Regions from separate parts of the Rhizobium sp. LjRoot30 genome, predicted to be linked through region 1. Evidence: riboswitches for the same ligand, from Rfam matches in the RefSeq annotation. Region 1 holds a riboswitch; each other region holds the start of a gene.
The links. A riboswitch is a leader RNA that binds a small molecule or an ion and turns the genes downstream of it on or off. The one in region 1 is predicted to bind cobalamin.
Positions count from the first base shown of each region.

Region 2: linked by a shared signal. The riboswitch ahead of ACSQ3I_RS23435 (CbtB domain-containing protein) and the one ahead of cobU (bifunctional adenosylcobinamide kinase/adenosylcobinamide-phosphate guanylyltransferase) in region 1 are both predicted to bind cobalamin.
Region 3: linked by a shared signal. The riboswitch ahead of ACSQ3I_RS21450 (aromatic ring-hydroxylating oxygenase subunit alpha) and the one ahead of cobU (bifunctional adenosylcobinamide kinase/adenosylcobinamide-phosphate guanylyltransferase) in region 1 are both predicted to bind cobalamin.

Region 1 is NZ_CAXUSG020000007.1:127,835-138,213, reverse strand. It holds gene ACSQ3I_RS15800 (quaternary amine ABC transporter ATP-binding protein) at 1-573, opposite strand, end outside; gene ACSQ3I_RS15795 (ABC transporter permease) at 566-1,474, opposite strand; gene ACSQ3I_RS15790 (glycine betaine ABC transporter substrate-binding protein) at 1,739-2,734, opposite strand; gene ACSQ3I_RS15785 (hypothetical protein) at 3,573-3,716, opposite strand; gene ACSQ3I_RS15780 (cobyric acid synthase) at 3,960-5,426, shown strand; gene ACSQ3I_RS15775 (hypothetical protein) at 5,509-5,910, shown strand; cobalamin riboswitch at 6,001-6,372, shown strand; gene cobU (bifunctional adenosylcobinamide kinase/adenosylcobinamide-phosphate guanylyltransferase) at 6,493-7,020, shown strand; gene cobW (cobalamin biosynthesis protein CobW) at 7,025-8,074, shown strand; gene cobN (cobaltochelatase subunit CobN) at 8,106-10,379, shown strand, end outside.
Region 2 is NZ_CAXUSG020000015.1:29,691-40,069, reverse strand. It holds gene ACSQ3I_RS23480 (zinc-dependent alcohol dehydrogenase family protein) at 1-759, opposite strand, end outside; gene ACSQ3I_RS23475 (branched-chain amino acid aminotransferase) at 995-1,879, shown strand; gene ACSQ3I_RS23470 (hypothetical protein) at 1,916-2,245, opposite strand; gene ACSQ3I_RS23465 (superoxide dismutase) at 2,471-3,073, shown strand; gene ACSQ3I_RS23460 (metallophosphoesterase) at 3,186-4,043, shown strand; gene ACSQ3I_RS23455 (helix-turn-helix transcriptional regulator) at 4,295-4,987, opposite strand; gene ACSQ3I_RS23450 (LysE family translocator) at 5,122-5,763, shown strand; gene ACSQ3I_RS23445 (c-type cytochrome) at 5,979-6,416, shown strand; gene ACSQ3I_RS23440 (c-type cytochrome) at 6,579-7,493, shown strand; cobalamin riboswitch at 7,576-7,791, shown strand; gene ACSQ3I_RS23435 (CbtB domain-containing protein) at 7,975-8,163, shown strand; gene ACSQ3I_RS23430 (CbtA family protein) at 8,179-8,919, shown strand; gene ACSQ3I_RS23425 (hypothetical protein) at 8,916-9,275, shown strand; gene ACSQ3I_RS23420 (type 1 glutamine amidotransferase family protein) at 9,311-9,883, opposite strand; gene ACSQ3I_RS23415 (N-acetyltransferase family protein) at 9,909-10,379, opposite strand, start outside.
Region 3 is NZ_CAXUSG020000012.1:65,363-75,741, reverse strand. It holds gene ACSQ3I_RS21485 (class I SAM-dependent RNA methyltransferase) at 1-708, shown strand, start outside; gene ACSQ3I_RS21480 (hypothetical protein) at 805-1,512, opposite strand; gene ACSQ3I_RS21475 (crotonase/enoyl-CoA hydratase family protein) at 1,578-2,336, opposite strand; gene ACSQ3I_RS21470 (acyl-CoA dehydrogenase) at 2,348-4,129, opposite strand; gene ACSQ3I_RS21465 (transporter) at 4,363-5,358, shown strand; gene ACSQ3I_RS21460 (BA14K family protein) at 5,430-5,966, opposite strand; gene ACSQ3I_RS21455 (2Fe-2S iron-sulfur cluster-binding protein) at 6,231-7,307, opposite strand; gene ACSQ3I_RS21450 (aromatic ring-hydroxylating oxygenase subunit alpha) at 7,309-8,553, opposite strand; cobalamin riboswitch at 8,660-8,859, opposite strand; gene ACSQ3I_RS21445 (DUF6656 family protein) at 9,170-9,775, shown strand; gene ACSQ3I_RS21440 (L-threonylcarbamoyladenylate synthase) at 9,895-10,379, shown strand, end outside.

The sequences.
Region 1 (10,379 bases):
TTCGTCCATCAGCAGGATGTCGGCGTCGTTGGTGAGTGCGCGGGCAAGCCCGACACGCTGCTGCATGCCGCCGGAAAGCTGGTTCGGATAATGCTTCTCGAAGCCCTTGAGGCCGACGCGTTCGATCCAGTGTCGCGCCCGCTTGACGCTGTCGTCACGATCGACGCCCTGGATTTCCAGGCCGTAAACCGTGTTGTCCAGTACTGTACGGTGCGGCAGCAGGGCGAATTTCTGGAACACCATCGCCGTCTTGTGGCGTCGGAACTCCCGCAGGTCGCTTTCGCTCATCTTGCAGACATCGACGCCGTCGTAGAGGACTTCGCCGGATGTCGGATCGATCAGCCGGTTGATGTGGCGGATCAGCGTCGACTTGCCGGAGCCCGAAAGGCCCATGACAACCATGACGCCGCCTGCCGGCATCGAGATGTTGATGTTTTGCAGGCCAAGCACATGGCCGTACTTCTCGTTCAACTCGCCCTTGCCCATGCCGTTTTCGACAGCCTGGACGAAGTCCCGTCCGCGTGGGCCGAAAATCTTGTAGAGGTTTTTGACCTCGATGCCGTGACTAGCCATGGATGACCTCCGAATGCTTCTGGAGGCGCCTGCCATATGCCTGGCTTGCGCGGTCGAAAATGATGGCGATGGCAACAAGCGCGAAGCCGTTGAGGAAGCCGACGGTGAAGAACTGGTTGGTGATCGCCTGCAGCACGTTCTTGCCGAGGCCGCCGACGCCGATCATCGAGGCGACGACCACCATGGCCAGCGACATCATGATCGTCTGGTTGATGCCCGCCATGATCGTCGGCAAAGCCAGCGGGATCTGGACGTTCTTGAGTTTCTGCCGGTTGGAGGAGCCAAAGGCATCGGCGGCCTCCAACACTTCCTTGTCCACCAGGCGGATGCCGAGATTGGTGAGGCGGATCATCGGCGGAACGGCATAGATGACCACGGCGATCAGGCCGGGAACCTTGCCGATGCCGAAAATCATCACCACGGGGATCAGGTAGACGAAGCTGGGCATCGTCTGCATGACGTCGAGGATCGGGTTGACGATCGACTGGAACCGGTCGGAGCGCGCCATGAAAATGCCGATCGGAATGCCGATGACGATGGAAATCAGCGTACAGACCGTCACCATGGCCAGCGTCACCATCGTGTCGTTCCACAACCCGACCAGACCGATGACGATCATCGAGAGTGCGGTGCCTGCGGTGATCTTTATATTGCGGCTGGCGAGATAGACGATCGCCGTCATTCCGATCAGGATGATGATCCAGGGCGTGTTGACGAAAAAATCCTGCAACCAGTTCAGGAACCACTGCAGCGGCTGCATGATGGTGGTGAGAATGTCGCCATAGCTGCGGACAAAAGCCTTGAAGCTGAGATCGACCGATTTCTTGAATTCCCGCATGAGATTTTCATCCACGGCGGGAAAATTGCAGAATAGGTCCGGCAAGAAACTACATTGAGCCATATCGTTCCCCTTGTCGCCGGCTTGTGCCGGACTTCGGTCTGCGTGAGAACCAGCGCATCCGATGTTTTGTGAGTGCGTGCGCGACACTTCTACAGGACTTCCCGAGGGAAGCATGTATTGATTGCGACGCCGACATGTTTCCTGCCGGGGCTGGCAGGAAGAGTTTCGCCTTTTGTCGGCGAATCAAGAAACGTGCCGGCGGGCTTTCGTCGCAATCGAAGATGACGGGCCGGTGCGGCCCGTCACGTTCATCGATCTGGCCGATCAGAGAGAGGCCTTGATCTTCTCGGCGACATCGGGCGCGACCCATTTCGTCCACATATCCTGATAGTCCTTCAGGAAGTGCTTGGCAGCGTCTTCGTTCGTGCCCTGGTTTTCGTCCATCCAGGCGAGAACCTTGCCGACCGTCTGGTTGTCCCACTTGCGGGTCTTGACGTAGTCCATCGCAACGCCGGCCTTTTCAGAGAAAGCCTTGGTCACGATCGTGTAGACGTCGGAGGTCGGATAGGCATTGACCTTCGGTGCAGCGCAATCCGGCACGGCCGTGCAGGCGTCCCATTCCTTCTTGTCGTGCTCGACGCCGAAGGACAGCTTGGTCATCTCGTACTTGCCGAGGATGGCCGTCGGTGCCCAGTAGTAGCCGAGCCAGCCCGTCTGCTTTGCGAAGGCGTTGGCAATCGAGCCGTCGAGACCGGCGGCAGAGCCGCTGTCGACCAGCTGGAAGCCGGCCTTTTCCGCTTCGATCGCCTTGTAGAGGTTGGCGGTCGAAACCTGGCAGTTCCAGCCCGACGGGCAGTTGATCACGGCAGCCTTGGACGGATCTTCCGGAGCCGGGAACAGTTCCGGATGCTTCAGCGCGTCCTGAACCGTCTTGATATCGGGGTGAGCATCGGCGAGGAACTTGGGAATCCACCAGCCTTCGACGCCACCATCGCTGAGCAGCGGCGCTGCCTGGATGAGGCGGCCTTCCGCAACGGCTGCGTCCAGCGCCGTGCGCACCGAGTTGACCCAGAATTCGGGCGCCATGTCCGGCTCGCCCTTTTCGTTCATCGAGGTAAAGGTCGGCATGGTATCGCCGGTGACGAGCGTCACCTTGCAGCCGTAACCGCTTTCCAGGATGATCTTGTCGACATAGGCCGCAACGCCGGCCGAGGCCCAGTTCATTTCGGCGATCGATATGTCGCCGCAATCCGCCTGAGCGGCACCAGCGAAAGCCAAAAGGCCGCCGGCGAGGAAAGTCGAAGCGATCAGCTTCTTCATGTGTTAAGACCTCCCAGTCTTAGTGTGCAGTGCCCGAAGTGGGGCGGACCGGATCACTGCGGCATCCCGGCCAGCCGATAGCGAGATTTGAGCGCGGCCCTTATGTCCGCGTGGGAGACGGACTGTCAGAACACGCACCGTTGCGTTTGTTGTTGGAGTGGCAGCGGAACTCTGTCTTTGCCACGTTTGTTGCACCGGTTAAGATTAGCCTACGGGTTCCGAAACAGAAATCAACCTCACAGCTGCGTCATCCGGCGTCGCAGCAGCTTAGCAAGCCATTGTAACAGTTCGATTTGCCCGAATTTATCGCATTTATGGCGGGGGCCTGCGCAGGAAATGCCCTGTTTTTTTCTTATGGCAGGGCTGAAATATTTTTATGGCTTGATGTCACCTGCGAAATGAGACGAAACCTGTCCAAATCGCGCCTTGGAGCAAGAAAGATTTTTTTTAGCAAAATTCGCAAAAAAAATCGAAATTCACCTTTGGTTAATCGCTTGATAACGCTCCAGTAAGAATGTCGGGCTAAAGATTGGGGCGTGGCGAGAGTTGGTCACACAGGCTCCGGATCAGGTTTTGCGTACCGGAGCAGCGCGCCTTGAGTTGAGTTCTAAGGCGGCCTTTGTATTGGCAAGCCGCGTGGAAGGATCGGTTCCACGCGGCTTTCGCGCCCAATTCGCCAACCGATCCCAAGCTCTCATGTTCGCATTCGAGGGTCTGGCTTAATCGGGCAATGCCGCCCGTACCCCATTCACAAAAAAACCACCGGGCGAAAGCGGCCGGTGGTTTTTTTGTCTTGGGAGTTCGTGAAGGGGAATTCACGAAGGGAATTCGAAGATAATCAGCCGGCGTTACGGGTGCGGATGAAGCCGAGCGTGCCGAAGCTGGTGTCCAGTTGCTGCAGGCGGTTGTCCGTGCCATAACGCGGCGCCGTGGAACCCCAGGCGATCTCGACGGAATTTTTCTTGCGGAAAATGTACAGCATGGGTTTCCTCGTTTGCCGACAGGATCGGCTGTTTGTTTCTGTTGACGCTTATATACGCCCGGACGGCCACTCATTCAATGGCTGGAGTCGTCGTGCTATGTCGCAAATCGACAAATGTTCATGTTTAAAGTTTCTAAGCTGAGCTTGAGAGGCCGATGGCGTTAAGGGATGCGGCAAAAGCATGGCTGATATGCAACAAATCAAGGGTTTTTGTCCGGTCATAGCTGGACGGAGGAGAGAGGCGTGATGCGGGCGATCATGTTGCAGGGAACGGGGTCGGATGTCGGAAAAACGGTATTGGTGGCCGCCCTGTGCCGTCTGGCCGCGAACCGTGGCCTGAAGGTCCGTCCGTTCAAGCCGCAGAACATGTCCAACAATGCCGCAGTCTCGGATGACGGCGGCGAGATCGGCCGGGCGCAATGGCTGCAGGCCTGGGCAGCGCGCGTGCCGTCTTCGGTGCACATGAACCCGGTGCTGCTCAAGCCGCAATCCGATATCGGCAGCCAGATCATCCTGCAGGGCAAGGTCTGGGGGCAGGCAAAAGGGCGCGACTACCAGCGTCTCAAGCCGCAGCTGATGGAAGCGGTGCTCGAAAGTTTCGATATCGTCGCAAGGGATGCCGATCTCGTGCTGGTCGAAGGTGCCGGTTCGCCGGCCGAGATCAACCTTCGTGCCGGCGACATCGCCAACATGGGGTTTGCGACACGCGCCGGCGTGCCCGTGGTGCTGGTAGGGGACATCGACCGGGGCGGGGTCATCGCCTCGCTTGTCGGCACGCATGCGATCCTGCCGGAAGAGGATCGGCGAATGATTGCCGGCTACATCATCAACAAGTTCCGCGGCGACGTGACGCTGTTCGACGACGGTATCCGCGCCGTGGAGGGGTTTACCGGCTGGCCGTGCTTCGGTGTCGTGCCGTGGCTGAAGGCGGCGGGTCGCCTGCCGGCGGAGGATTCGGTGGTGCTGGAAAGGCTGGCGCGTCCTGAAGGCAGGGCGCTCAAGGTTGCCGTGCCGGTTCTGCCGCGCATCGCCAATTTCGACGATCTCGATCCGCTGGCCGCCGAACCGGAGGTGGACCTCGTTTTCGTCCGCGCCGGCGAACCTCTGCCCGCGGATGCCGGATTGATCGTATTGCCCGGATCGAAGTCGACGATTTCGGACTTGCGGGATTTCAAGGCGGCCGGCTGGGATGACGATATCCGCCGCCATGTGCGGCGCGGCGGTCGCGTCATCGGTGTCTGCGGTGGTTACCAGATGCTCGGCCGGGTGGTGCGTGATCCGCTCGGAATCGAGGGCAGTGTCGTCGAAGCGGAAGGCCTTGGCCTTCTCGACGTCGAAACCGACATGGCGCCCGAGAAGACGGTGCGCAACAGCGAGGCCTGGTCCGTCGAATACGACGTGCCGCTTATGGGATACGAGATCCATCTCGGCGTGACGCGTGGCGGCGATTGCGACCGGCCTTTCATCCGCATCCAGGGCCGGCCCGACGGCGCGGTTTCGGCCGATCGCCGCGTTGCCGGCAGCTATCTGCACGGCTTGTTCGGCAGCGACGCTTTTCGCGCCCGGCTGCTTGCCGATTTCGGCATCACCAGTTCGCGGCAGGACTACCGCGCCTCCGTCGATGCGGCGCTCGACGAGGTGGCCGCCGAGCTGGAAGGCGTGCTTGATCCGGCCTGGCTGGGCAGGCTGCTTGGCGACGGGACCAGCTAATCGGCGCCGCAAGGACGGTCGCGCTTCGCTTCCGGATGTCCTGCTTCTGGGGTATGGTTTGTCGATGCTTGCGGAGAAGACCATGCGGACATTCTTTCTCGCCGCCATGTTGCTGATTTTTGGCGCTCCGGCTCACGCTTTGGGGCTCAATCCGTTCTTGCCCGTTTCCGTGACCTGTCCCGGCGAAGACAAGGTCCTGACAGTCATCTTCGCGGGGAGCAAGGATATGCGCATGCGTGTCCGGGCCGCCTTCGACCCGGGGCTGCAGGGTGTCGATGTCGAAATGACGTCCAGCAGCGGCGAATTCGTTCTTGTCGATTCGATGTCGGCGTTGCAGGCCGAAACGCCGAGCGATCGGATGAGCTATATGCTGAGAGGTTATCTTATCGCGACGCACATGCAGGCCTGCAAGGCCTCCGACGAGGCACGGCGGCTTTTCCAGAAGATGATCGAGGCGAACAAGGCCGAGGTCGGAAAGCTGTGACGCCGCTTTGCTTTCGCTGCCGGTCGTGGCGCATTCGCGTCAGCCGATGGCGATGGCCGCAATTGACTTGATGGCGCCGACTGCTTACATCGTCGCATCATTTTGCATGGTTCCCGGGTCGTGAGACGACCGGGGATGAAAAGGGAATGTGGAAGGACGGACCCAAGCCGGGCGTCCCCATCACAGCCGACCCCGCGACTGTAGAACGGTCAGGGGCATTCGTCGGGTGTCGTCCCGTCTTTCCAGATGGTGCCGCATGGTGCGGACCTGGGACAGGCAAGGGCGGCATTCGAAAAGCCACTGGCATGGCACGCGTGATCAACCGGGGTTGGACGCCTCTCAAGTCTACGAATCGTCCGCCTTTTCACGATTGCCGCCGGGAAGGCGAGAATGCCCCGCCGGCGCTCTTTGGGAGCGCCTGAGACCGCGAGCCAGGAGACCTGCCATGCTGCCGGGCATAATGCCCACCCTGGGGAAAAATCCCCGCTGCCTGCACGGAGGTTGTCATGGCTGCTGCTCCATCCGGTCCCGGCCGGTTTTTTGTTTTTTGCCGCTGCTGGTCGCCGGCGATCTGACCGATTCATGCCGTCCTTGTCTCCCCATGCAACGCTTGTGCTTGGCGGCGCCCGTTCCGGGAAATCCCGCTTTGCCGAAAAACTTGCGCGCGACAGCGGCTTCGATCGCCATTATCTCGCGACGGGCCGGGCTTTCGACGACGAGATGCAGGCGCGTATCGCCAAACACCGCGCCGATCGCGCCGATGCCGGCTGGACGACACATGAGGAGCCGCTCGACCTCGTCGGCACCTTGCTGTCAGCCGATGCGCCGGGACGCGTTATCCTTGTCGACTGCCTGACCCTCTGGGTCACCAATCTCATGATGGCGGAGCGGGATGTGGAGGCGGAGGGGCGTGCACTCGCCGCCCACCTGCCGCTCGCCAAGGCCCGGCTGATCTTCGTTTCCAACGAGGTCGGCCTCGGCATCGTTCCCGAAAACAGGATGGCGCGGGATTTTCGCGACCATGCCGGACGGCTGCACCAGTTGATGGCGGCCGAAGTGCAAGACGTTTATTTTATCGCGGCAGGCCTGCCGCTGAAGATGAAGGGTTGACCCGATGAACCAGGAAAAAATCCCCGCCACCGTCATCACCGGCTTTCTCGGCGCCGGCAAGACGACGATGATCCGCAATCTCCTGACCAATGCCGGCGGCAAGAAGATTGCGCTGATCATCAACGAATTCGGCGACCTCGGCGTCGATGGCGACGTGCTGAAGGGCTGCGGCGCGGAAAACTGCACCGAGGACGATATCATTGAGCTGACCAACGGCTGCATCTGCTGCACCGTCGCCGACGATTTCATCCCGACCATGACCAAGCTTCTGGAGCGTGAGAACCGCCCCGACCACATCGTCATCGAAACCTCCGGCCTCGCCCTGCCGCAGCCGCTGGTCGCTGCCTTCAACTGGCCGGACATCCGCACCCAGGTGACGGTCGATGGCGTGATAACGGTGGTCGACAGCGCCGCCGTTGCCGCCGGCCGTTTTGCCGACGATCACGACAAGGTCGACGCCCAGCGCGCCGAAGACGATTCGCTCGATCACGAAAGCCCGATCGAGGAACTGTTCGAGGACCAGCTGACCTGCGCCGACCTCATCGTGCTCAACAAGACCGATCTGCTCGACGCCGCCGGCATCGACAGCGTCCGCAGCGAAGTCGCCTCGCGCACGGCGCGCAAGCCGACGATGATCGAGGCGAAGAACGGTGACGTGCCCGCCGCCGTGCTGCTCGGCCTCGGCATCGGCACGGAAGCCGATATCGCCAACCGTAAGTCGCACCACGAGCTGGAGCATGAAAGCGGTGAGCCGCACGATCACGACGAGTTCGACAGCTTTGTCGTCGAGCTTGGCCCGGTGGCCGATCCGGTGGCCTTCGTCGAAAAGCTGAAGCCGGTCATCGCTGAACACGACGTGCTGCGCCTGAAGGGTTTCGTCGACGTGCCCGGCAAGCCGATGCGCCTGCAGATCCAGGCCGTCGGCAGCCGCATCGACCACTATTTCGACCGCGCCTGGACCCCCGGCGAAGACCGCGCCACTCGCCTCGTGGTCATCGGCCTGCACGACATGGACGAGGCCGCTGTGCGGGCGGCGATGGCCGGGTTGGTCTAAAAGCGCCACACATACGTACTGAAAGGTAGCGATGCACCTTCTCCTTGCCCAGAAAGGATCGATCGCGGATGGCGACGAGGCCGTCGATCTCGGCCAGTCACCCGGCGACATCCTTTTCCTGTCCGCCGCCGATACCGAGCTTGCGGCGGTTGCGGCTGCCCATGGCGATGACGGCGGGCTGCTGCAATTGCGGCTCGCCAGCCTGATGAGCCTGCGCCACCCGATGTCGGTCGATACCTATATCGAGCGCACGGCGCGGCATGCCCGGCTGATCGTCGTGCGGGCGCTGGGTGGGGCGAGCTATTTTCACTACGCGCTGGAAGCGCTGCATGCGGCCGCAAGGCGCCAGGGCGCGATGATTGCCGTGCTGCCGGGTGATTCCAAGGCGGATCCTGGGCTTGCGCCGTTTTCCAACGTCGCGCTCGATGATCTCAATAGCCTCTGGTCCTACCTGATCGAAGGCGGTGCGGAAAATTATCGCGCTTTCCTCGAATATGCCGCCGCACTTGTTTCCGGAACGCCGAAACCGGCGGCGGCGACGCCGCTGGCCAAGGCGGGTATCTGGTGGCCGGGCAGGGGCGTGGTGACGGTAGACGAATGGCAGATGCTGTCGGCATCGTTCGACGCCGGCCGATCCGGTTTGCCGGCTGAGCGGCCTGCCGGGTTGAATACGAATGATCAGGGGCAGGTGGTGCCGACTTCGGAAGCGGTTCGGGAAGAGCGCCCGGCCGTCGCCATTTCCTTCTATCGTGCCCTCGTCCAGAGCGGCGAGACAAAGCCGGTCGAGGCGATGATCGAGGCCTTGCAGAATGAAGGGCTTCGGCCCTTGCCGGTGTTTGCCTACAGCCTCAAGGATGGCGATTCGATAACGGCGATCGGCGAGGTCTTCGCGGCGGTGCAGCCTGCCGTGGTCGTCAATTCGACCGGGTTTGCAGTGTCCGCGCCGGCTGCCGAGCGAAAGCCGACCGTGCTCGAATCGACCGGCGCCGTTGTGCTCCAGGCGATCTTTTCGGCGTCGTCGCGGGAAGCTTGGGCTGCCTCGGCGCAAGGGCTGTCGGCCCGCGATCTCGGCATGAACGTGGCGCTGCCCGAGGTCGATGGCCGGGTGCTGTCGCGGGCGGTCTCTTTCAAGTCGGCGGTGCGTTTTGACGAGCGGGTTGAAACGAATATCGTCACCCACGAGCCGGATGCCGGGCGCATGGCTTTCGTCTCCCGGCTTGCCGCCAACTGGGCGCGGCTGCGCCGGCTGCCGGCGGCGGAGCGGCGTATCGCCGTCGTGCTCGCCAACTATCCGAACCGCGATGGCCGCCTCGGCAACGGTGTCGGGCTCGATACACCTGCCGGCACTGTCGAGGTGCTGAAGGCGATGCGAGGTGAAGGTTATGCCGTCGCCGACCTGCCCGCAGACGGCGATGCACTGATCCGCTACCTCATGGACGGTCCGACCAATGCGGCGCGGGATGGCCGGGTCATCCGCGAGACGCTTTCGTTGAATCAATACAAGGCGTTCTTCGCGTCGCTTCCGGTTCAGATTCAGGATGAGGTGACAGGTCGCTGGGGCGCGCCGGAGGCCGATCCGTTTTTCGACGATAGGTCTTTTGCCCTGTCGCTCGCGCGTTTTGGCAGCGTCATGGTCGGCATCCAGCCGGCGCGAGGCTATCAAATCGATCCGAAGGAAAGTTATCATTCTCCCGATCTGGTGCCGCCGCACGGATACCTCGCCTTTTATGCCTATCTGCGGCAGGTCTACGGCGCCGACGCCGTCGTCCATATGGGCAAGCATGGCAATATGGAGTGGTTGCCGGGCAAGGCGCTCGCTCTGTCGGAAAACTGCTATCCCGAAATTGTCTTCGGCCCGACGCCGCATCTCTATCCGTTCATCGTCAACGATCCCGGTGAGGGCAGCCAGGCGAAACGCCGGTCCGCCGCCGTCATCATCGGCCACCTGACGCCGCCGCTGACGCGGGCGGAGAGCTACGGGCCGCTGAAGGACCTGGAGGCGCTGGTCGACGAATATTACGAAGCCTCCGGTGTCGATCCGCGCCGCCTAAAACTGTTGCGCAAGCAGATCCTCGATCTCGTCACCGATATCGGCCTCGACCGCGATGCCGGCATCGAAAAAGGCGAGACGGAGGAGAAGGCGCTGGAAAAGCTCGACGCCTATCTCTGCGATCTCAAGGAAATGCAGATTCGCGACGGCCTGCATATTTTCGGCGTGTCGCCGTCAGGGCGGATGCTGACCGACCTGACCGTAGCGCTCGCCCGCGTGCCGCGCGGTCTTGGCGAGGGGCGCGACCAGAGCCTG
Region 2 (10,379 bases), on a different contig from region 1:
GTTGCGGATCGAGTTGACGCAGGTGGCGGTATGGCCGAGCGCGTCGATGGAGACATGCGCGCCGCCCTTGGTGATCTCCTTCACCGCCTCGGCGACATTGGCCGTCGCCCCCGCATGGATGGTCGCCACGGCGCCGAGCGAACGGGCGAAGGCGAGCTTTTCCTCGGTGATGTCGATGGCGATGACGTTGGCGCCCTGCGCCGTGGCGATCATGATCGCCGAAAGTCCGATGCCGCCGCAGCCATGCACCGCCACCCACTCGCCGGGCTTGGTGCGGCCCTGGTCGACGACGGCGCGGAAGGAGGTGACGAAGCGGCAGCCGAGGCTTGCCGCCGTGGCGTAATCGAGATTGTCGGGCAGGTGGACCAGATTGAGGTCGGCATAGGGGATCGCCACATATTCGGCAAACGAACCCCAGTGGGTGAAGCCCGGCTGGAACTGGTTGGGGCAGACCTGCTGGTTGCCGGAATGGCACTCGCTGCAATGGCCGCAGCCGGAAACGAAGGGCACCGTCACCCGGTCGCCGACCTTGAAGCGCATGACGCCCTTGCCGACTGCCGAGACAGTGCCGGCGAACTCGTGCCCCGGCACGTGCGGCAGCACGATGTCGGCATCATGGCCGATCCAGCCGTGCCAGTCGCTGCGGCACAGCCCCGTCGCTTCCACCTTGATGACGACGCCGCCCTCGGCAGGCGTCGGGTCGGGCAGGGTGCGGATCTCGGGCGTTTCGCCGAAGCGTTCGAAATACATGGCTTTCATCGGGCAATCCTCTTTTTCTGCGCCGGATGATGGCATGGCGCAAGCATCGCCAAAAGGCTCGCATCCATGAATATTTGTGATGCACCTATTCGGCAAGCGTTTGTTTTCACGCAAAATTCCTGCAAGCGTCGACGATTTTCGGACAGTTTGTTGCCAAGTGTCGGCGCGCGGCTTTTTTGGCTTGACCGGGCTGACCGGCGGGCGTTGATAACAAACAAGAACAAAGGAGAGCATCATGCCCGTCAACACCGCTGCCCCCACACCCACCTGGACTTATGTCGATGGCGAATGGCTCGCCGGCAATCCGCCGCTGATCGGGCCGACCTCGCATGCCATGTGGCTGGGCTCGACGGTGTTTGACGGCGGCCGCTGGTTCGATGGCATCGCGCCCGACCTCGACCTGCATTGCCAGCGCATCAACCGCTCGGCGGTGGCCATGGGCATGAACCCGGTCAAGACGGCGGAAGAGATCGAAAAACTCGCCTGGGAAGGCATTTCGAAGTTCGACGGCAAGACGGCGATCTACATCAAGCCGATGTATTGGGCCGAGCATGGCCGCTACGGCGTCGTCGCCCCCGATCCGGAGTCCACCCGCTTCGCCTTGTGCCTGTTCGAAGCGCCGATGAACACCGCCAAGCCCAGCCGCCTCACCGTCTCGCCCTTCCGCCGCCCGACGCCGGAAAGCGCCATGACGACGGCCAAGACCGGCAGCCTCTACCCCAACAATGGCCGCATGTTGACGGAAGCCGTCGGTCGCGGCTTCGACAATGCGCTGGTGCGCGACATGAACGGCAACGTCGCCGAAACCGCCACCTCCAACGTCTTCATGGTCAAGGACGGCGCCGTCTACACGCCGGCGATCAACTACACCTTCCTCGCCGGCATCACCCGCGCCCGCATCATCGGCCTGTTGAAGCAGGCCGGTTTCGAGGTGCACGAGGCGACGTTGACGGTCGACGATTTCCTCGGCGCCGACGAAGTGTTCATGACCGGCAACTATTCCAAGGTCGCGCCGGTAACCCAGATCGACAGCCGCAGCTATCAGGAAGGCCCGATCACCCGCAAGGCGCTCGACCTCTACATGGACTGGGCCTACGGCCGCTCCGGCAACGAGGAATAAGCCGGCAGGGGCGCGCCGGCCCCTGCCGGACGCGCCTCACTTCTTCTTCGGCACCGTCACCTTGATGACGTCGCTGCCGAGTTCGCTGCCGATCTCGACCTTCTTCGTCTTCTTGTCGTAGACGCAGATGACGGCGGCCTGCTGGCCCTTGGTCGATTTCAGCTCACCGCTCACCACCGCAAGGCCAAAGCTTTCGCTGCCGAAGGGATCGACTGCCACCTTGCCGGTCTTGAACGATGCCTTGGCGGCCTCGATGCACTTGGCTTTCACATCGGCTGCGAGTTCGGCCCAGGCATCGTCCGACGAGGCATGGGCGGCACCGGCTGCGGCAGCCATGAAAAGGGTAAGGGCAAGAGCGGTTTTCATCAGGGGCGTCCTTCGTCATGTCCTTGGCCGGAGGGCCGGAACGGGGCGTTGCGGATCGCCCAGCAATGCGGTTTTTCTGCGATTCTGGCCAGCGTGCCGGGGAGTTGAATTTTCCTTGACGGTGTTGATTTTTGGCATTTCTCCGGTTGCCACGTGCCCCATCCGCTCCTATGTTCCCGCACGACTGACCTCAGTTAGGCCTCTGCCAATAAGGGAGATTAAACCATGGCTTTCGAACTTCCGCCGCTGCCGTATGACTACGAAGCTCTTGCCCCCTTCATGTCGAAGGAGACGCTCGAATATCACCACGACAAGCACCACAAGGCTTACGTCGACAACGGCAACAAGCTCGCCGCGGAAGCCGGTCTTGCCGATCTCTCCCTCGAAGAGGTCGTGAAGAAGTCCTTCGGCACCCATGCCGGCCTGTTCAACAATGCTGCCCAGCACTACAACCACATCCATTTCTGGAAGTGGATGAAGAAGGACGGCGGCGGCAACAAGCTGCCGGGCAAGCTGGAAGCTGCCTTCAATTCCGACCTCGGCGGTTACGACAAGTTCAAGGCTGACTTCGTTGCTGCCGGCACGACCCAGTTCGGCTCCGGCTGGGCCTGGGTTTCCGTCAAGAACGGCAAGCTCGAAATTTCCAAGACCCCGAACGGCGAAAACCCGCTGGTTCACGGCGGCTCGCCGATCCTCGGCGTCGACGTCTGGGAACATTCCTATTACATCGACTACCGCAACGCGCGTCCGAAGTACCTCGAAGCCTTCGTCGACAGCCTGATCAACTGGGACTACGTCCTGGAAATGTACGAAGCTGCCGCCAAGTAATCTGGTGTCAGCATCCCGCTTGCAGCACCCGGCGTTCGAAAGAGCGCCGGGTGTTTCGTTTGCGGGGTTCTTCTGTCACAATCGTGTTAATCAACAACCCTAAGCACGCCGGATGACCCTGACAGATCAGCCTCTTTTTCGCTTCGGCGTCCTTGCCGACCCGCAATATGCCGCCATTCCCCCGCATGTCGGCATGAACCGCTACTATGCCAACAGTCTCGAAAAACTGTCGGCGGCAATCGACGTCTTCAACGGCGAGGAGCTGGCCTTCGTCGTCACACTCGGCGACATCATCGACCGCTCCTTCCGGAGTTTTGACGATATCCTGCCTGTCTACGACAGGCTGAAGGCGCCAAGCCGCTTGCTGCTCGGCAACCACGATTTTTCAGTCTCGGCAGAGCGCCTTGAATCCGTCGTCGGTCGGCTCGGGTTGGAGGACAGCTATTACGATTTCAAGGTCGGCAGCTTCCGCTTCATTGCGCTGAACGGCAACGAGGTCAGCCTGTTTGCGCCGGGCGAAGGCGATGCCCACCGGGCGCTGGCCGCCAGCCATCTCGCGGTGCTGAAGGCAGAAGGCGCCGCCAACGCCCAGACGTGGAACGGCGCGCTGAGCGACACGCAGTTCGCCTGGCTGGAAGTGACTTTGCGCGCGGCCAAGGCGGCCGGCGAAACGGTGATCATCCTCAATCACTACCCGGTCTATCCGCCGAACGAGCACAATCTCTGGGATTTTGCCCGCGTTCTGGAACTGATCGAAGCCTACGACAACGTTCCGGCCTATTTCTGCGGCCACAACCACGCCGGCAATTTCGGCGAGCACGGCGGCTGCGCCTTCGTCACCTTCAAGGGCATGGTCGATACGCCCGACGAAAACACCTTTGCCATCGTCGACGTTTATGAGGACCGGCTGGAGATCCGCGGTTTCGGCCGCGAGGAAAGCCGTACGCTGCCGTTGCCTGTTCCGGTCTGATCCGGTCCCCTGTCTCTTCCGCGGGGGCAGGGCTATCGCAGATGGAATGAAAGGGTGCCGCCTGCCCCTTCTCCCCTTGGGGAGAAGGTCGCGGCAGCGGGATGAGGGGGTGCTACACGGCGCGACCTGTCTATCTGGCTCCCCCTCATCCGACCCTTCGGGCCACCTTCTCCCCGCGGGGGAGAAGGGGAAAGGGGCGATGTCGCGTCATATGCGAAAGCCCTGCCGTCAGGGGGCAGATGGCTCGAAGGTTAGGATGAGGGGCGCGCCGACCAGTTGCTCGTCCACAATTCACGCAAACTGTTGCCTTCGCCAAGGAAAAACTCGTCGAGTGCTGCACATTCTTCCACGCGGTCGGCGCGGAAATTGCGGATGGCGCGGCGCAGTTCGCACCACGCGACGATGACGGCGGTGGCCGAATAATAGATCAGCGCCAGTGGCCGGATTTTACGTTCGGTGGCGTTGCCCAGTTCGTCGCGGTAGTCGAGCAGCAATTTGCGTTCGTCGCGGATCGCGTGCCTGACGAGGCCGAGATCGATCCCGTCGGGGGCTGGTGCGACCGAGCCCCAGGCATGCAGGGCGTTGCGGTCGAGCACCTGCCGCAGCGGGCCGGGCACGGCGGCGGCGATCTTGGCGTTGACGCCCTTGGCCGCCTGTTTCAGCGCCTGGTCGGCGGTGCGTTCCAGCAGCGCCAGCGACAGAACGATGGCCTCCATCTCCTCGATCGAAAACATCAGCGGCGGCAGGTCGAAGCCGGGGCGCAGGATGTAGCCGATGCCGCGCCCGCCCTCGATCGGCACTCGCATCGCCTGCAGTGCTGCGATGTCGCGGTAGATCGAGCGCGGCGTCACCTCCAGCGCCGCACCGATCTCCGCCGCCGTTACCGGCTTTTTCGCCAGCCGCAGGATCTGGATGATCTCGAAGAGGCGGGATGCCTTGCGCATCGGCGTTTCCTTGTCTGCCAATCCATCACAACTGACACAGCCCTGTCAGTTGCCCTTGCGTATAGAGCCATCCAAGCAATTGAAAAACAAGCGCGATGAAAAATCCTCGCGCCAACGGATGGACACTTCCTGACATGGATTACGTCGATAACCTCTGGCTTTTCCTCGTTCTGCTCTTCGGCATCATCATCGTGCCCGGGTTGGACATGCTGTTCGTCATGGCCAATGCGCTGACCAACGGCCGCAGTGCCGGTTTTGCGGCGACTGGCGGCATCATGGCGGGCGGTGCGGTGCATACGCTCTACGGCGCGCTCGGCGCCGGCTTGATCGCCCGCTGGCTGCCGTGGCTTTTCGTGCCGATGCTGGTCGCCGGCGCCGCCTACATGATCTGGATCGGTTATACGCTGATGCGCAGCTCGATCACCGTCGATGCCGTCGGCCGCAGCGACAGCCGCTCGCTGCGCACCGCCTTCCGCCAGGGCGCGCTCACCTGCCTGATCAATCCCAAGGCCTATATGTTCGTGCTCGCCGTCTATCCGCAGTTCGTCCGGCCGGAATACGGCCCGGTCTGGCAGCAGGCGCTGGTGATGGGGGTGATGACGGCGCTGATGCAGCTTCTCGTCTACGGTGCCGTGGCGCTGGCTGCCGGCAAGAGCCGCGATGCGCTGATCGCCAATCCGGCCGCGACAATCCTTGTCGGGCGCGGCGCCGGTCTGCTGCTTGTCGTCGTTGCCGTCGTCATGCTCTGGCAGAGTATCGGCGGCCATTTCGCTTGAGCGGCGGTTGACGTGCAGTGCAAAAGAAAAAGTTGAAAGTAAAAATCATATTTTTAACATGGCTTGGAAAGCAATGTCCGTGGTGGTGACCGGATGATGACGGACGGTGAAGAAAAAAATCACTCTTTTGTTACTCCAATCGGTGCTATTTCCTGTAATCATACCAATCGCTAGACGCGAATGGCCATTCAGGCCGGCAGCACGGGAGAAGACAGATGAAATTGAGACTGATCGCCACCGCGGCCATTCTTGCCACGCTCGGGTTAAGTTCGGCTTTTGCCGTCGGCACCCACGAGGATCGCGAAGCCATCATGAAGAAGGTCGGCGGCGCCACCGGCGCACTCGCCGCCATCGCCAAGGGCGAGAAGCCCTACGATGCCGAAGCGATCAAGACGGCGCTGTCGACCATTTCCGAAAACGCCAAGGCCTTCCCGGACCAGTTCCCGCCGGGTTCGGAAACCGGCGACAAGGCTGCAAGCCCGAAGATCTGGGAGACCTTTGACGACTTCAAGGCGAAGTCGCTGAAACTGTCGGCCGATGCCGATGCGGTTCTGGCGCAGTTGCCGGCCGATGCCGCCGGTGTCGGCGCGGCGCTCAAGACGCTCGGCGCCAATTGCGGCGGCTGTCATCAGGTCTATCGCATCAAGGAATAATTCCTGGCGATAGACCGCGCCCGCTTCGGCGCCGGGTAGCAAAAGAAACGGTGCATCTCCGGCGAACCCGTTCCGCCGGAGATGCACCGCGCACGCGTCGCCCGAGAGGGGCGGCGCGATTTCCATTCGTGACAAGTTCGCTCAAGACAAGGAGGAAACGCCATGTTCGCCAGACTGATCCGCATCCTGCTCTGTCTGATCGGCCTGGGCGTGATCGGCGCCGTGGCGTTTTACTTCGTCACCGCCCCGTCGCCGCAGCCGGACGAGCACTGGGCCGGATTGGGCGATCCCGACCTCGCCAACGGCGAACGAATCTTCTGGGCCGGCGGCTGCGTCAGCTGTCATGCGGCCAAGGGTGCGGAGGGCGAAGCGCAGCTGGTACTGTCCGGTGGGCTGCCGCTCGCCAGCCCCTTCGGCACCTTCCACGTGCCGAATATCTCGCCGGACGAAACGGCGGGCATCGGCGGCTGGACGCTGGCGCAGTTCGGCAATGCCATGACCCGCGGTGTCGGCCGCAACGGCGAACATCTCTACCCGTCCTTTCCCTACGGCTCCTATGCCCGCATGACGGCGAAGGACATCAACGACCTCTTCGGCTACATCCGCACCCTGCCGAAAAGCACCAATGTCGCGCCGCCGCATGACCTGCCTTTTCCGTTCAACATTCGCTTGTCGCTCGGCGGCTGGAAGTTCCTCTATTTCACCGACGGGCCGCGCGTGACACTGGCGTCCACCGACGACAAGGTGAAGCGCGGGCAATATCTGGTCGAGGGGCCGGGGCATTGCGGCGAATGCCACACGCCGCGCGATCCGATGGGCGGTTTCGTGCCCGACCAATGGCTCGCCGGCGCGCCCAATCCGGAAGGCGAGGGGCGCATACCCAACATCACGCCCGGCTCGAAGAGCATCGGCGAATGGAGCGAGGCCGATATCGCCACCTATCTCGAAACCGGCTTCACCCCGGATTTCGATTCGGTCGGCGGCTCGATGGTCGAGGTGCAGAAGAATATGGCGCGCCTGCCGGCGGAGGACCGCGAGGCGATTGCTGCTTATCTCAAGGCTGTTCCTTCGCGGTGAGTTTGCCCGGTGGCGTACCTATCTGCATGCCGTCGCTTAGATCACCACTGCATCCATATTGACACACCGTTCCTTGGCGGCGATAGTTGTTGCTCTTGATGGTTCCCTTGAGGCTAAGCCTCGGGGATGAAAAGGGAATGCGCTAGGGACGACCCAAAGGGGGCCTGAAGCGTGGCTGCCCCCGCAACTGTACGCGGCGAGTCGTGGATCGAAAAAGCCACTGGTGAGGACACCGGGAAGGCGAGGTTCAGGACAAAGACCTGCGAGCCAGGAGACCTGCCATCATGGAGATCCGAACCGGGCGGGGTGTCCTGGAAATTGGAGTTGATGGTGTGGATGGCGTCGCCGGAAGGGTCGCTGCCGCATATGGCTTCAGCTTTCCTGCCCCTTCACGATAGGATCGACATCGGTTCGCCCTGGCCGCGCGTCGTCGGTCGGGCATGGCTTTTCAGCGGCGCACGATATCGGAGAGGGTCGATACATGTCTGTTCAGCAAAACGCTTCCACCACGATTGCAGCTTCCGGCGCCAAGGCCGGCACGGTCGTCCAGTCGGCCATGGCCATCTGCCTTGGCCTGTTCGTCGTCGGCTTCGTCGGTTTCTCGCATGTCGAGATCGTCCACAACGCGGCACACGACACGCGCCACGCCAATGCATTCCCCTGCCACTGAGGTCATGGTTTCATCATGTCGGTTTTCCGATCCATTGTCTTTACCTCGGTCCTGACCGGGCTGATCGTCGGCGTCGCCGTCAGCGCCGTCCAGCATTTCGGCACCACGCCGCTCATTCTCCAGGCCGAAACCTACGAGAACGCGGCACCTGCCCATAATCATGAAGCGGCCACACCGACGACCGGCCAGGAAACGGCTGCTGCAACGCCGGCAACCACCGAGGCCGCTCCGGCTGAGGAAGAAGCCTGGGGACCGGCCGACGGTGCCGAACGCTTCCTCTATACGACGGCTGCCAACATCCTGACGGCCATCGGTTATGCGCTGGTGCTCACCGGCCTCTTCAGCCTGCGGTCGAAGACGGTCGATTGGCGCGAGGGCCTGCTCTGGGGTCTCGGCGGTTTTGCCGCCGTCATGCTGGCGCCGATGCTCGGCCTGCCGCCGGAACTGCCGGGAACGCCGGCCGCGCCGCTGTTCGACCGCCAGGTCTGGTGGATCGGCACGGTCGCTGCCACCGCCGCCGGCCTTGCCCTGATCGCCTTCCAGCGCAAGCCCTGGGCTGCCGTGCTGGGGATCGTGCTGATCGCCGCGCCGCATATCATCGGCGCACCGGCGATGCCCGAGGGCGAAACGGCGCTGGCGCCGGCCGTTCTGGAACATCGCTTCATCGTCGCCGCCGTGGTTTCGAGCTTTATCTTCTGGGCGCTGCTCGGCTCCATCGGCGGTAGCCTCTACCGGCGCTTCGAGGCTTCGGCTTGACGGCAGGGCAATTCCAGCAAGGCCGCCCGGCGACCCTGCACCCGGAATTGCCTGACAGCAATGCGCCGGAGCATTTTTGCGATGCTCCGGTTGCCACCTGGCGGGGCGATATCGATGCCCTGCAATTCACCGCTGCCGGTCATGGCGGCGTCTGCATGATCCACCGGCTCGCCTTTCGCAGCCTTGTCGGGCGCATGCCGGAAAGCGACGATTGTCTCGCCTATTTTTCGGCGCATGCGAAAAATTTCGCCGCTGCCGCCCGGCAGAAGATCGCCGCCCAGACCATTCAACCCGGCCGCAATTTCCATCTGAACAGCCGCGATATTCGCCGCGCTCTCGCCGGTCCGTCTTCCTGAAATTGTTTCGCCACGCCGATCATGGCGAACATCGATCAGTTCGCAGCGTGCTCCCGGCCGAACAGCGCCAGATAATCCTCCATATCCTGGCTGCCGTGCCCGAGTGCGCGTAAAATTTCGGCGGTAAAACTGATCGGCGCCGTGCCTGGGGCCGTGATGATCATGCGGTCGCTGACGGCGGCCGGCTGGTCACGGTAAAAGGCTTGGCCGCGATAGGCCGGGCTGTTGGCGAGGAGAGCGGCTTCGTTGCTGGTATGGGCAACCTCGTTCAGCACGCCGGCCCGGGCAAGCGCCAGCGTGCCGGCGCAGATGCCGGCCACCAGCTTGCCGGCTTGCGCAAAGGCGCGGATGGTCGCGCCGAGATCGGGTGCCTCGTCCGTCTGCCAGATTTCGCCGCCGCAGACGATCAGGCCGGCATGGGCCTGCGGATCAAGCCGCTCCACGGCGTGCTCGGGCATCACGCGGATGCCACCCATCGAGGTGACCGGTTGGGCGCCCGGCGAGGCGACGGTAAAGGTGAGGCCGAAGGAGGAGCGCCCCTCGGCCATCAGCAACGCCACCTCCCAATCCGCATAACGGTCCGTCAGCGCAATCGCCAGTTTCGTCATGGTCTTTCCTCCGTAAACGCTGGGTTCAGGCGATCGCCTGCAGGAAGCGCATGCCGGTCACCGGCTGCGGCTTGAAATCCATGTGTTCGTAGAAGCGGTGGGCGACAAAATTGCCGGTCGCCGCCGCCACCGAAAGATAGTCGCAGCCGGCATTCCTGGCGTGGTCGCGGGCGCGGGAGACGAGGTGTTCGCCGATGCCGTGGCCGCGATGGCCGTTGCGGACGAAGAGATGGTGCAGGTCCATGCCGCGCTTGCCTTCCTGCGCCCTGTAAAGCGGCACGAGGATGGCGTAACCGATCAGTTCGCCGGCGGCCTCGGCCACCAGCGCGTGAATCCACGGCAGCGGGCCGAACAGGTCGCGCTCCAGGCATTCCGGGGTGATCTGTGCCGCGTCGCCGTGATGGGCGGCAAGCAGGGTGATCATCTCGTTGAGTGCGGGCAGGTCGCGCGGCTTGGCGGCGCGGATGGTGACGACCGCCGGTCGCGGGATGGTGAG
Region 3 (10,379 bases), on a different contig from region 1:
ATCACGGTGCTCGAAACCCTCTCCGGCCTCGACATCGCCATCGACGGGCTGAAGGCGGTTTCCGACAAGCAGCGGCGCGCGACGATCGAAGCGGTGCTGGCCGAGCGTGGTGTTGCCCGGGTGTCGGTCAACGGCGAGGCGCTGGTCGAGCCGCAGAAGCCGCAGCTGGATTTCGGCGGCGTCAAGGTTTCCCCGCCGCCCGCCGCCTTCACCCAGGCGACGAAGCCGGCTGAGGATGCGATGGCCGAACTGGTGCTGGCCGAAGTCGGCAAGGCAAAACGCATCGCCGACCTCTTTGCCGGTGCCGGCACGTTTTCGCTCAGGCTCGCCCGCATAGGCCGGGTGCACGCGGTGGAATCCGAGGATAAGGCGCTGAAGGCGCTCGATCTTGCCGCCCGCGGTGCGCAGGGTCTGAAGCCGGTGACGACGGAAAAGCGCGACCTGTTCCGCCGGCCGCTGACGATGCAGGACCTGAAAGTCTACGACGCGGTCGTCTTCGACCCGCCCCGCGCCGGCGCCGAGGCGCAGGTGAAGGAACTGGCGAGGTCGAGCGTGAAAAAGCTCGTCGCCGTCAGCTGCAATCCGCTGACGCTGGCCCGTGACCTCGCTTTGCTGGTCGAGGGCGGCTACAGGATCACGCGGGTTGTTCCCATCGATCAGTTCCTGTGGTCATCACATGTCGAAGTGGTGGCAACACTGGAGAAATAGAGTATTTCCGCATTTCCCCGAAACGCGACAACACTCTATCTTTTTGTTTATACGCAAACCGCTGCGCACTTTTGCTGGAATTGCTCCAACGGCGGATCAGGGGAACCAGAGGACGCCGGGAAAACGCTTCTTCAGCGCTCCGAGCAGCGGCTCGCGAAACGTCGCCGTGGGGACGCTGGCGAGAATGGCAGAGACGGCAGGAATATGCTGATCGTCGATGCTGTCGAGAACTCCGGTCAGCATCGATGCGCGCTCGGTCTCGACCGCATTGGCGGCAATAGCCTCAAGCGTTTGCCCGGCCAGCGAAGCATCCTCAAGCAAAAGTTTGGTAAAGGCCCACGCCCGCGTGGTTGCATGGATGGTCGGGAGATTGGCGGTAGCGACGGCTTCCGGCAGCAACGAGGGCATCAGCGGCACGAGGCGCGTCAATGCAGCAACCCGCTCATCCGCGCCTTCCGTCTGGCGCGCGACGGCAGCGATAAGCGGATGATGGATTTCGGGAAACCGTTTCGCCAGGGCGACCAGGACATGGTCGCGATTGCCGATGTCCGGATCGCTCAGCCGGGCGGCGAGTTCAAGCGCTTCGGTAAACAGCGCGTCCGGGAGATGGCGGGCGAGCGCCAGGAGGATCTGCGACCTGTCCCACTCATCGTGGACACCGGCGGCGCGGTCCAGCGTTTCCCTCGCCAGCTCCGGCGGCATGGTCGTGCGCAGGGCCTCTATGGCATTGCAGATACCGACATAACGGCCGAATTCGAGCGCTTCTTTCAGGTTCGCGAGCCGCTGCGCCTCATCGTCCGTCATCGCTCAACTCTCCGTTCCGTCCCTGGCGATAGGACGTTTATCGGCCAAAAACAATCCGCGACGGCCTAACGCTTCAAAAAGGTCTGGAACGCGGCGCGCGCCTCGTCGCTTCTCAGCCGTTCGGTAAAATGGTGAAGCTCTTCGTCCATACGCGCCAGCAGCTCGGTCCGGTCGCCGCGCAGCAGGTCGCGGGTGATCCGCAGCGCCTCGGCGGGGCGGGAGGCGAGCCTTGCGGCTGCAGCGAGCGCCTGGGGCTCGACCTGGTCCGGCGTAACCACCTTCCAGACGATACCGGCGGCGCGCGCCTCTTCGGCGGAAAACCCTTCGCTGGCGGCGAGCAGGGCAAAGGCGCGCTGGTGGCCCATCGCCTGTGGCCCGAGCAGGCTCGACCCCGCCTCCGGCACCAGGCCAAGATCGACGAACGGCGTCTTGAACAGGCTGCGGTCGGAGGCAAACGTCAGGTCGCAATGCAGGTTCAGCGTCGTGCCGATGCCGATCGCCAGGCCATCGACACCGGAAACAACAGGTTTTTCGCAGAGTGCCAGCGCCTTGAGGAAGACGAAGGCGGCCGGCGGCTCGGTCGGATTGGTTTCGGCAAAGGCGAGGAAATCGGCGAGGTCGTTGCCGGCGGAGAAACAACCCTCGGTGCCGAGGAACAGCACGGCGCGGATGGCCGGGTCGGCGCCTGCCTCTTCCACCGCCGCTGCCATGCGCCGGTACATGGCGGTGGTGATGGCGTTCTTCTTTTCCGGCCGGTTGAAGCGGATCGTCAGCACGCCGGGCGCTTGCTGCGGGCGGTCGACGAGAATGTGGGTGTCGCTCATGGGACTGTCTTTCAATCGAGGAGGCTGCGGGCGGCGGCAAGGCTATCGGCGCCGTTCAGCACCCGGTCCTTGAGCGCCAGGGTCTCGGCAAGCAGGTTCTCCGCCGAGAAACGGCAGAGCGCCACGCGATTTTCCGTCCCGCCATTGTCGACGGCGGCAAGCCCGCCCTTGGCGAGATAGGCCGTGGTCAGCACCAGGCCGAACAGGCGCAGATAGGCCGTGGCGCCGGAAAGCACGCCGGTGACGTCGCCATCCTTCTGGTGCGACAACAGCCAGTCCGTCGCCGTTTCCAGATCGGCAATGGCGACGTCCAGCCGGCCGGCCGTCTCCCCGAAGGCCGGATGGTTGGAGGCTCGGACATCGGCGGAAATCGCCTTCAATTCGCTGATGAAACCACGGACGTGATCGCCGCCGGACAACGGCAGCTTGCGGGTGACGAGATCGATGGCCTGGATGCCGTTGGTGCCTTCGTAGATCGGTGCGATGCGGGCGTCGCGCAGCAGGCGGGCGGCGCCGGTTTCCTCGATGAAGCCCATGCCGCCATGCACCTGCACCCCAAGTGAGGCGACATCGACGCCGACATCGGTGGAAAAAGCCTTGGCGATCGGCGTCAGGAAGGCGGAGCGCTCCTGCCAGTGGCGGGCGGTCTCGCCTTCGGCATGATGCGCCCGGTCGCCGGCATGGGCGCAGCTGTAGGCGATGGCGCGTGCGCCTTGCGTCAGCACCTTCATGGTGAGCAGCATACGGGCGACGTCGGGGTGCTCGATGATCGGGCTCATGCCCTCGCCGCGCCAGCCGGGCGCCTTGCCCTGGGTGCGGTCCTTGGCATATTGCACCGCCTTCTGCGTCGCCGCCTCGGCAATCGCCACCCCCTGCATGCCGACCATGAGGCGGGCATTGTTCATCATCGTGAACATGCAGTTGAGGCCCTTGTTCTCCTCGCCGACGAGCCAGCCGACGGCCCCCTTCTCGCTGCCGAAGCGGCCGTCGCCGTAGATCATCGTGCAGGTGGGCGAGCCGTGGATGCCGAGCTTGTGCTCCAGCGAATGGCAGAAGAGGTCGTTGCGGGCACCGGGCGTGCCATCGGCATTGACGAAAAATTTCGGCACCAGGAACAGCGAGATGCCGCGCGTGCCGGCCGGCGCATCCGGCAGGCGGGCGAGCACGAGATGCACGATGTTTTCGGCCGCATCGTGTTCGCCCCAGGTGATGAAGATTTTCTGGCCGAAGATCCGGTAGGTGCCGTCGCCCTGGGGCACGGCCCGCGTCTTCATCACGCCCAGATCGGAGCCGGCATGCGGCTCGGTCAGGTTCATCGTTGCCGTCCATTCGCCGGACACGAGGCGGGCGAGATAGGTATCCTTGAGCGCCTGGCTACCGTGCGCCTCCAGCGCCTCGATGGCGCCGACGGTGAGCGTCGGGCCGATGGCAAAGGCCATGGAGGCGGAGTTCCACATCTCGAAGGCCGCGACATTGAGCATGTGCGGCAGGCCCTGGCCGCCAAAAGCCTCCGGCGCCGTCAGGCTGTTCCAGCCGCCGGCGGACCAGCGACGGTAAAGATCGGCCCAGCCATCGGCCAGCTTGACCGCGCCATCAGAGAGGCGCGCGCCCTGCTTGTCGCCAATCTCGGCTAGTGGCGCCACTTCCTCGCTGGCGAAGCGGCCGGCTTCCGTCAGGATCGCCTCGACAAGATCGCCGCTCAGATCGCCGAAAGTGCCGTTCTCCAGCGCTTCGGACAGGCCGGCGACATGGTTGAGCGTGAATACGATATCCGCGACCGGTGCCCGGTACATGAGGTCTCCTCCCGACTCAAATGTGTTCGTTACCTGGAACTTAGCCGAAGGAACGGCCGCTGCACCACCGGAATTGCTGTGGCCTGCCGGACACCCGCCATCCTGCAGCCGCACCGTCGATACTGCACTGCACGATTTTGCTTGAAGCGTCTGTGTCATACGGGGCAGATAGAGGCGCTGCCGCGGCCAATTGGCCGGGACAGAGATTTCCTACGGTGTTCGAAAGCCGGCCCATGGTACTGCAAACTTCCGATATTCCCGGCCTGGTCTGGGCCTATCATTTCCAGCCCGACAACCGAAAAGCGCTGCGGATGCCGAACGAATGTTCGCGCTCGCAGCTCGAAGTCCAGGACGGTTTCGTCTGGCTGCATCTCAACCTCGCCGATGCCCGCGTCCCGGCTTTCCTGGAGACGTTTCCGGGCTTGACCGACCAGGCCCGCATGGCGCTGACGACGCATGATACGCATGCGGCCATCGCTGCCGAAGACCAGTTGCTGTTCGGCACGCTTGTCGATTTCCAGCGCGAATTCGATGCCGATACCCGCGACATCGGCTGGCAGCATTTCGCCGTTTCCGACACGTTCATCATCACCACACGGCTGCAGCCGCTGCGCAGCATCGACCGGGCGCGGGCGGCGATCGAAAAGAACGCCGGCAAATATGCCCAGCCGATCCATGTGTTCGAAACGCTGGTGGCGGAATTCCAGCGGACGCTGATATCGCTCGTTCTCGAAATGACCGAAGAACTCAATGTCATCGAGGACTTCGTCTACGACAATGCGCCGCGCGACGAACGCCGGCGGCTGGCGCCGGTGCGGCGCACCGTGGTGCGCCTGCATCGCCACCTGCGCACGGTGCTGACGCTGATGCGCCGGGCCTCGGCGGCCGACGACGAGGACATGCCGCCGGGTTTCGACGAGGTTGCCGGGCGGCTGACCAACCGGCTGGAAGCGGTCGATCACGACGTCTATGCCCTGCAGGAGAGGGCGCGGCTGCTGCACGAAGAAATCGATTCAAAACTGTCTTCGGAAACCAACCGGCACCTCTACATCCTGTCGCTGATGACCGCCTTCCTGCTGCCGCCATCGCTGGTCACCGGTTTTTTCGGCATGAACACGTCGAGCCTGCCGTTTGCCGAGGGCGTGGGCGGCACGCTTTATGCCGTCGGGTTCATCATGCTGTCGATTGCGCTCGCCTGGTGGCTGCTGCGGCGAGCGGGCATTCTCTAAAAAGCCTTTCGGCAACGAAAAACCCCGCCCGCGGCTGCGGACGGGGCTTGAAAACCTTGGCTCCGGTCTCGTCAGTTATACGGAGAGACGCAGACGCGGCGCGGGCCGTTATAGGGCTGATAGGTGTTGTCGTAAGCCCGGTAGGAGCGCCAGCGGTTTTGGCACCAGGAGACGTGATCCGACCCGACGTTGCGATAGACACGCGGCTGGCTCAACGCGCCACCAATGATGGCACCAGCGCCGAAGGCTGCCAGCGGGAACCAGTATCCGCCGTGCCGGCGATAGCCGCGACGATAATCGCGATAGCCGCGGTGACCGTTGTACCAGCCATGACGGCGATCCCAGCGACGGTCCCAATTGCGGCCATGACGCCAGCCTCGGTCGTGACGCCAGCCACGATCACCGCGCCAACCGCGATTATGGCGCCATCCGCGATTGTGACGCCATTCGTTCGGATAGACACGGGCGCCCTGCTCGGCAACATTGACCACCGGGCTCTCGGCGCGAGAAACCTGCGGCAACGGCATGGCCGACGACGGCACCATACTTGAAAAAACCACCGCCATGGATAAACCAACAGTGGCAATCCTTGCCATCCACTTGTTCATGCGTTTCGACTCCCTAGTAATTCTTGGATAATCGTTTAACGCGCCGACCGTTATTTGGTTCCGAATGGAGCTGAAACGCGCCGGCAACGGGTATTTCAAGATTAAAAATCTAAGGTTGCCGAGATTAACCCGGCATTAATTTGTCGTTCATCCCCTGTTAACCATGTTTACGACGATTGGCGCAACCGCCCTTCCCTTCACGAAACCGGGAGCGGGAGCGGGAGCGGGAGCGGGAGCGGGATGGAAGGGCGCGCGCCAAAAGATTTATGCCTCGATGACGATATCCGTCTTCGGCCGCGAGCAGCAAGCGAGGATGTACCCCTCCTCCACCTCGTCGTCGAGAAGACCGCCATTGTGGTTCATCTCGACTTCGCCGGAAAGTTTCAGCACCCGGCAGGTGCCGCAGATCCCGCCTTCGCAGGCCGCCGGGATGCGCACGCCACCGGCGCGCGATGCCTGCAGGATGGTCTGGCCGGGCTTGCAGGGAATGTCCTTGCCGGCCAGCGCAAAACCAATTGTCGCGGCACGCTCGCCACCCTCGGCGACATCGACGACCATCGGCTCGGCAATCGCCGGCTGGAAGCTTTCCTGGTGGAAGCGGCCCATGTCGAAACCGGCCTTTTCCAGCGTGGCGCGGACGGCCGCCATGAACGGCTCGGGACCGCAGCAGAACACCGTGCGGTCCAGGAAGTCCGGAGCCAGCGACGCGATCTTGGCGAGATCCACCCGCCCGCGGAACCCGGCCCAGCCGTCGCGCGGACGCGCCGTCTCGACGATATAGGCCAGCGAAAGTTTTGGCATCACATGCGTCAGCCCATCGAGTTCGCGGCGGAACATGATGTCGTCGGGTGAACGGGCGCAATGCAGGAAAGCGATATCGCTGTCCGGGGCACGATCGCTCATGTCACGGGTCATCGACACCATCGGCGTCACCCCCGAACCGGCGGAGATGAACAGGTATTTCGGGCCGCTGTGACGGGCATAGGAGAAATCGCCGAGTGGCCCGTAAGCACGCAGGCGCATGCCCGGCCGGAGATTTTCGAACATCCAGCGGGTGCCGACCGATCCCTTCTGCGCCTTGACCGTAACGGCAATCGAGAACGGCCGTGAAGGGCTGGAGGACAGCGTATAGGTGCGCATCAGCGGCTCGTCGCCGGCCGGCAGTTCCAGCGTGACGAACTGGCCGGCATTGTAGCGGAACCAGTTGGCCTTGTCGGAGCGGAAGGTGAAGGTCATGACATCGGGGGCCTCTTCGGCAACCGCGACGCATTCGAGTTGATGCTGCCGGTCGTTCCAAGGCTGCATCTCGTCCAGGTGGCGCACGGAGACGTTCATGTTCATCTTATGCCACCGCCGAAAGCTTGTTCTTGTCGCCCTGCAGGCGTTGAAGCATGAAATTGGTGTACCACTCGACGAACTGCATCACGCCGCCTTCATGAAGTTCCGAATAGGGGCCGGGTTCATAGGCCGGGGAGCGGATGCCAAAGGCATTTTCCTCGACGATCGATCGGTCCTGGTCATTGGTCATGTTCCAGACATGCGTCAGGTCTTCGAGATCGTAGTCGACGCCCTCAACCGCATCCTTGTGCACCAGCCAGGTGGTGGTGACGGCTGTCTCTTCCGGGCCGATAGGGATGACGCGGAAGGATAGCGCATGATCGCCCAGCATGTGGTTCCAGGTGGTCGGGTAATGGAACAGCAGCATTGTGCCGATCATGTTGATGGGCACATCCGGCGACAGCGGACGGCGGACGGCATTCTGGCCGCTCATCGTGTAGCTCTCGACGCCTTCGATCAGCGGCATGCGGGCCACGCGGAACTGGCCGTCGGCAGAGATCTTGAACTCGCTCGGCAGGCCGACGGCCTCGCAGCGCTCCCAGTGGGCGGCGATGACCGGATCGTCCTTGGCGCCCTGGACGCCGGTTGCCGTCGGCGCTTCCGGGTAGGTGCGGCAAAGCTCCGGGTGGTTGGCGGCGCAATGATAGCATTCGCGGTTGTTTTCCCAGACGAGCTTCCAGTTGCCCTTTTCGATGATGGTGGTGCGATGGGCGACCTTGGCCTCGGCAAGGCGATGCGGCAGCATGTAGGGCTCGATCGCAGCACGCACCGGCGCAAAATCCGGCGCTTCGTTGGCGAGGCAGATGAAGACGTAACCGCCGACACTCTGGCAATGCACCGTCTTCATGCCGAAATCGGCCTTGTCGAAGCCGTCCGCCATCTGGCGGGCGAAGGCCAGCGAGCCGTCCAGCTCGTAGGTCCAGTTGTGATAGGGACAGACCAGCTTGGCGGAAGAACCCCGCTCGGCGGTGCAGACCCGGTGGCCGCGATGGCGGCAGGTGTTGTGGAAGGCGCGGATGGCCTTGTCGCGACCGCGCACGACGACGACGGGATAGTCGCCGATCTGGACGGTGAAATAACTGCCGGGCTTGGCGACTTCGCAATCATGGCCGACGAACAGCCAGTCGCGATACCAGATCATCTCCATGTCGAGCTTGAAATAATCCTGGTCGATGTAGAAGGGCTGCTCGAGGCTGAAGCCTTCGCGGCGGTTCTTCAATTGCCGGTAGACGGTGCTGCGGAGATCCATGGCGTTTTCCTTGCCTGAATTCGACCGCAAGGGAAAACAGGGACGCAGCGCCACGCCAGCTCGAAAACTGGTGGTTCCTGCCCCCCGACCGCCCTCCGCGATCAGTTTCTATCACTGGCACGAGGCTGGTTTCCGGGCTCCGGAGCCGTCCTATCGGACGCAGCATGACGCCTTCCCGGGCTCCTCCCAGTGGCCGTTGCCATGCCTTCACTCCGCCACCGTTGCGGGGGCAGCGCCGGATTTCGACCGGCTTCCCAATTCTCCGTCGCGGATGAGCACGACGGCACCTTGAGCACACCATCATTAAAGCATCCGCGCGCCATGTCGCATGGTCGCAAAACGACATCGGCTTCGACAATGACGACACGATTGCGACGGAGGAAATTGCCTTCAGCATACGGCTATTTTTTAGGCAATTACAATGTCTTATGGCCAGAATAAATCTGGGTTCCGCACCGGATCGTCGCAAATGAAACAATATGCATTGCACCGATGGAAAGCATAACCGACGCAAGTTTCGCGAAACCACCATGCTCTAGACATGAGAACCTGATCTTAACCTAGGCTGCGTTAGCCTTTCACAACGCAGACCTTGTCACGAACAAAGAGTGCCGGCATGTCCAAGCTCCGTTATTTCGATGCAAGCGGGCAGAAGAAGCCCAATGTTCCGGCTCTCGAAACCCTCCATTCCGATTTTCTGCGCACCGGCCGGATCATTCGGCACAAGGACAACTGGGTTCCCGAAGAGCGGCGTTATCTTTCCTACCAGGAAGTCGCCGAGCGCACCGGGCGGCGGTTGGAAGTCGCTGGTCAGCAGGCGCACGACCGGCTCAACAGCTTCCATCGCTCCATTCAGCTGCCCAAGATGATCTTTCATCGCACGCTCGAAGATCGCCCGCATCTCGGTTACTGTCACGTCACGGCCTCGAAGACCCGCTTTGCGGAATTCGACGAGGTGAAGTGGGCCTTCTACATTGCCAACTTCATGGCCGATATCGGCGAAGACGAGAAGATGATCTCCAACCTGCGCCGTCGCGGCTCGCGCATGTATTTCGCCGTCGCCATGCAGCCGGACGACGAGAAGAAGAAGCTGACCATCGACCGCAAGATCCGCGGCAACGGCGTCATCTTCCGCACCAACGATCCGAAGGTGGCGCTGAAGAACGTGCTGCTGCTCGGCGCCCGCAACGAAAAGCTGCGCGACGTCATCCGCTCGCTCTGAGGCAATTCCGCGATCGCGACAAAGACCATTTGATCCTGAACGGTCCAGGGGTTAAAGCAGGACGCAGACAGAACCTCTGCTGCCTTCCTCCTTTCGCCCGCAGCCGCGCCCGGACCACCATGGCCAGATTGATCCATATCGAAACCGACCGGCAGGAAGCCCTTCGCGCCGCCGTCGATGTCCTCAACGACGGCATGCCGATCGGACTGCCGACGGAAACCGTCTACGGACTGGCCGCCGACGCCACCAATCCCACCGCCATCACCCGCATCTACGAAACCAAGGGCCGGCCGCGCTTCAACCCGCTGATCTGCCATATGGCCGATCTTGCCATGGCCGAGCGGCATGTCGTCTTCGATCCGCTGTCGCGGCGGCTGGCGGAAAAATTCTGGCCGGGACCGCTGACGCTAATCCTTCCGCGCCGCGCCGAAAGCGCCATCCACGCGCTGGCGACCGCCGGTCTCGATACGGTCGGCATCCGTTCGCCCAAGGGATTTGCCGGCGATGTCATCCGTGCCTTCGGCCGGCCGCTGGCCGCCCCCAGCGCCAACACCTCCGGACAGATCAGCCCGACCAGCGCTGCGCATGTCGCCGCCGACCTCGG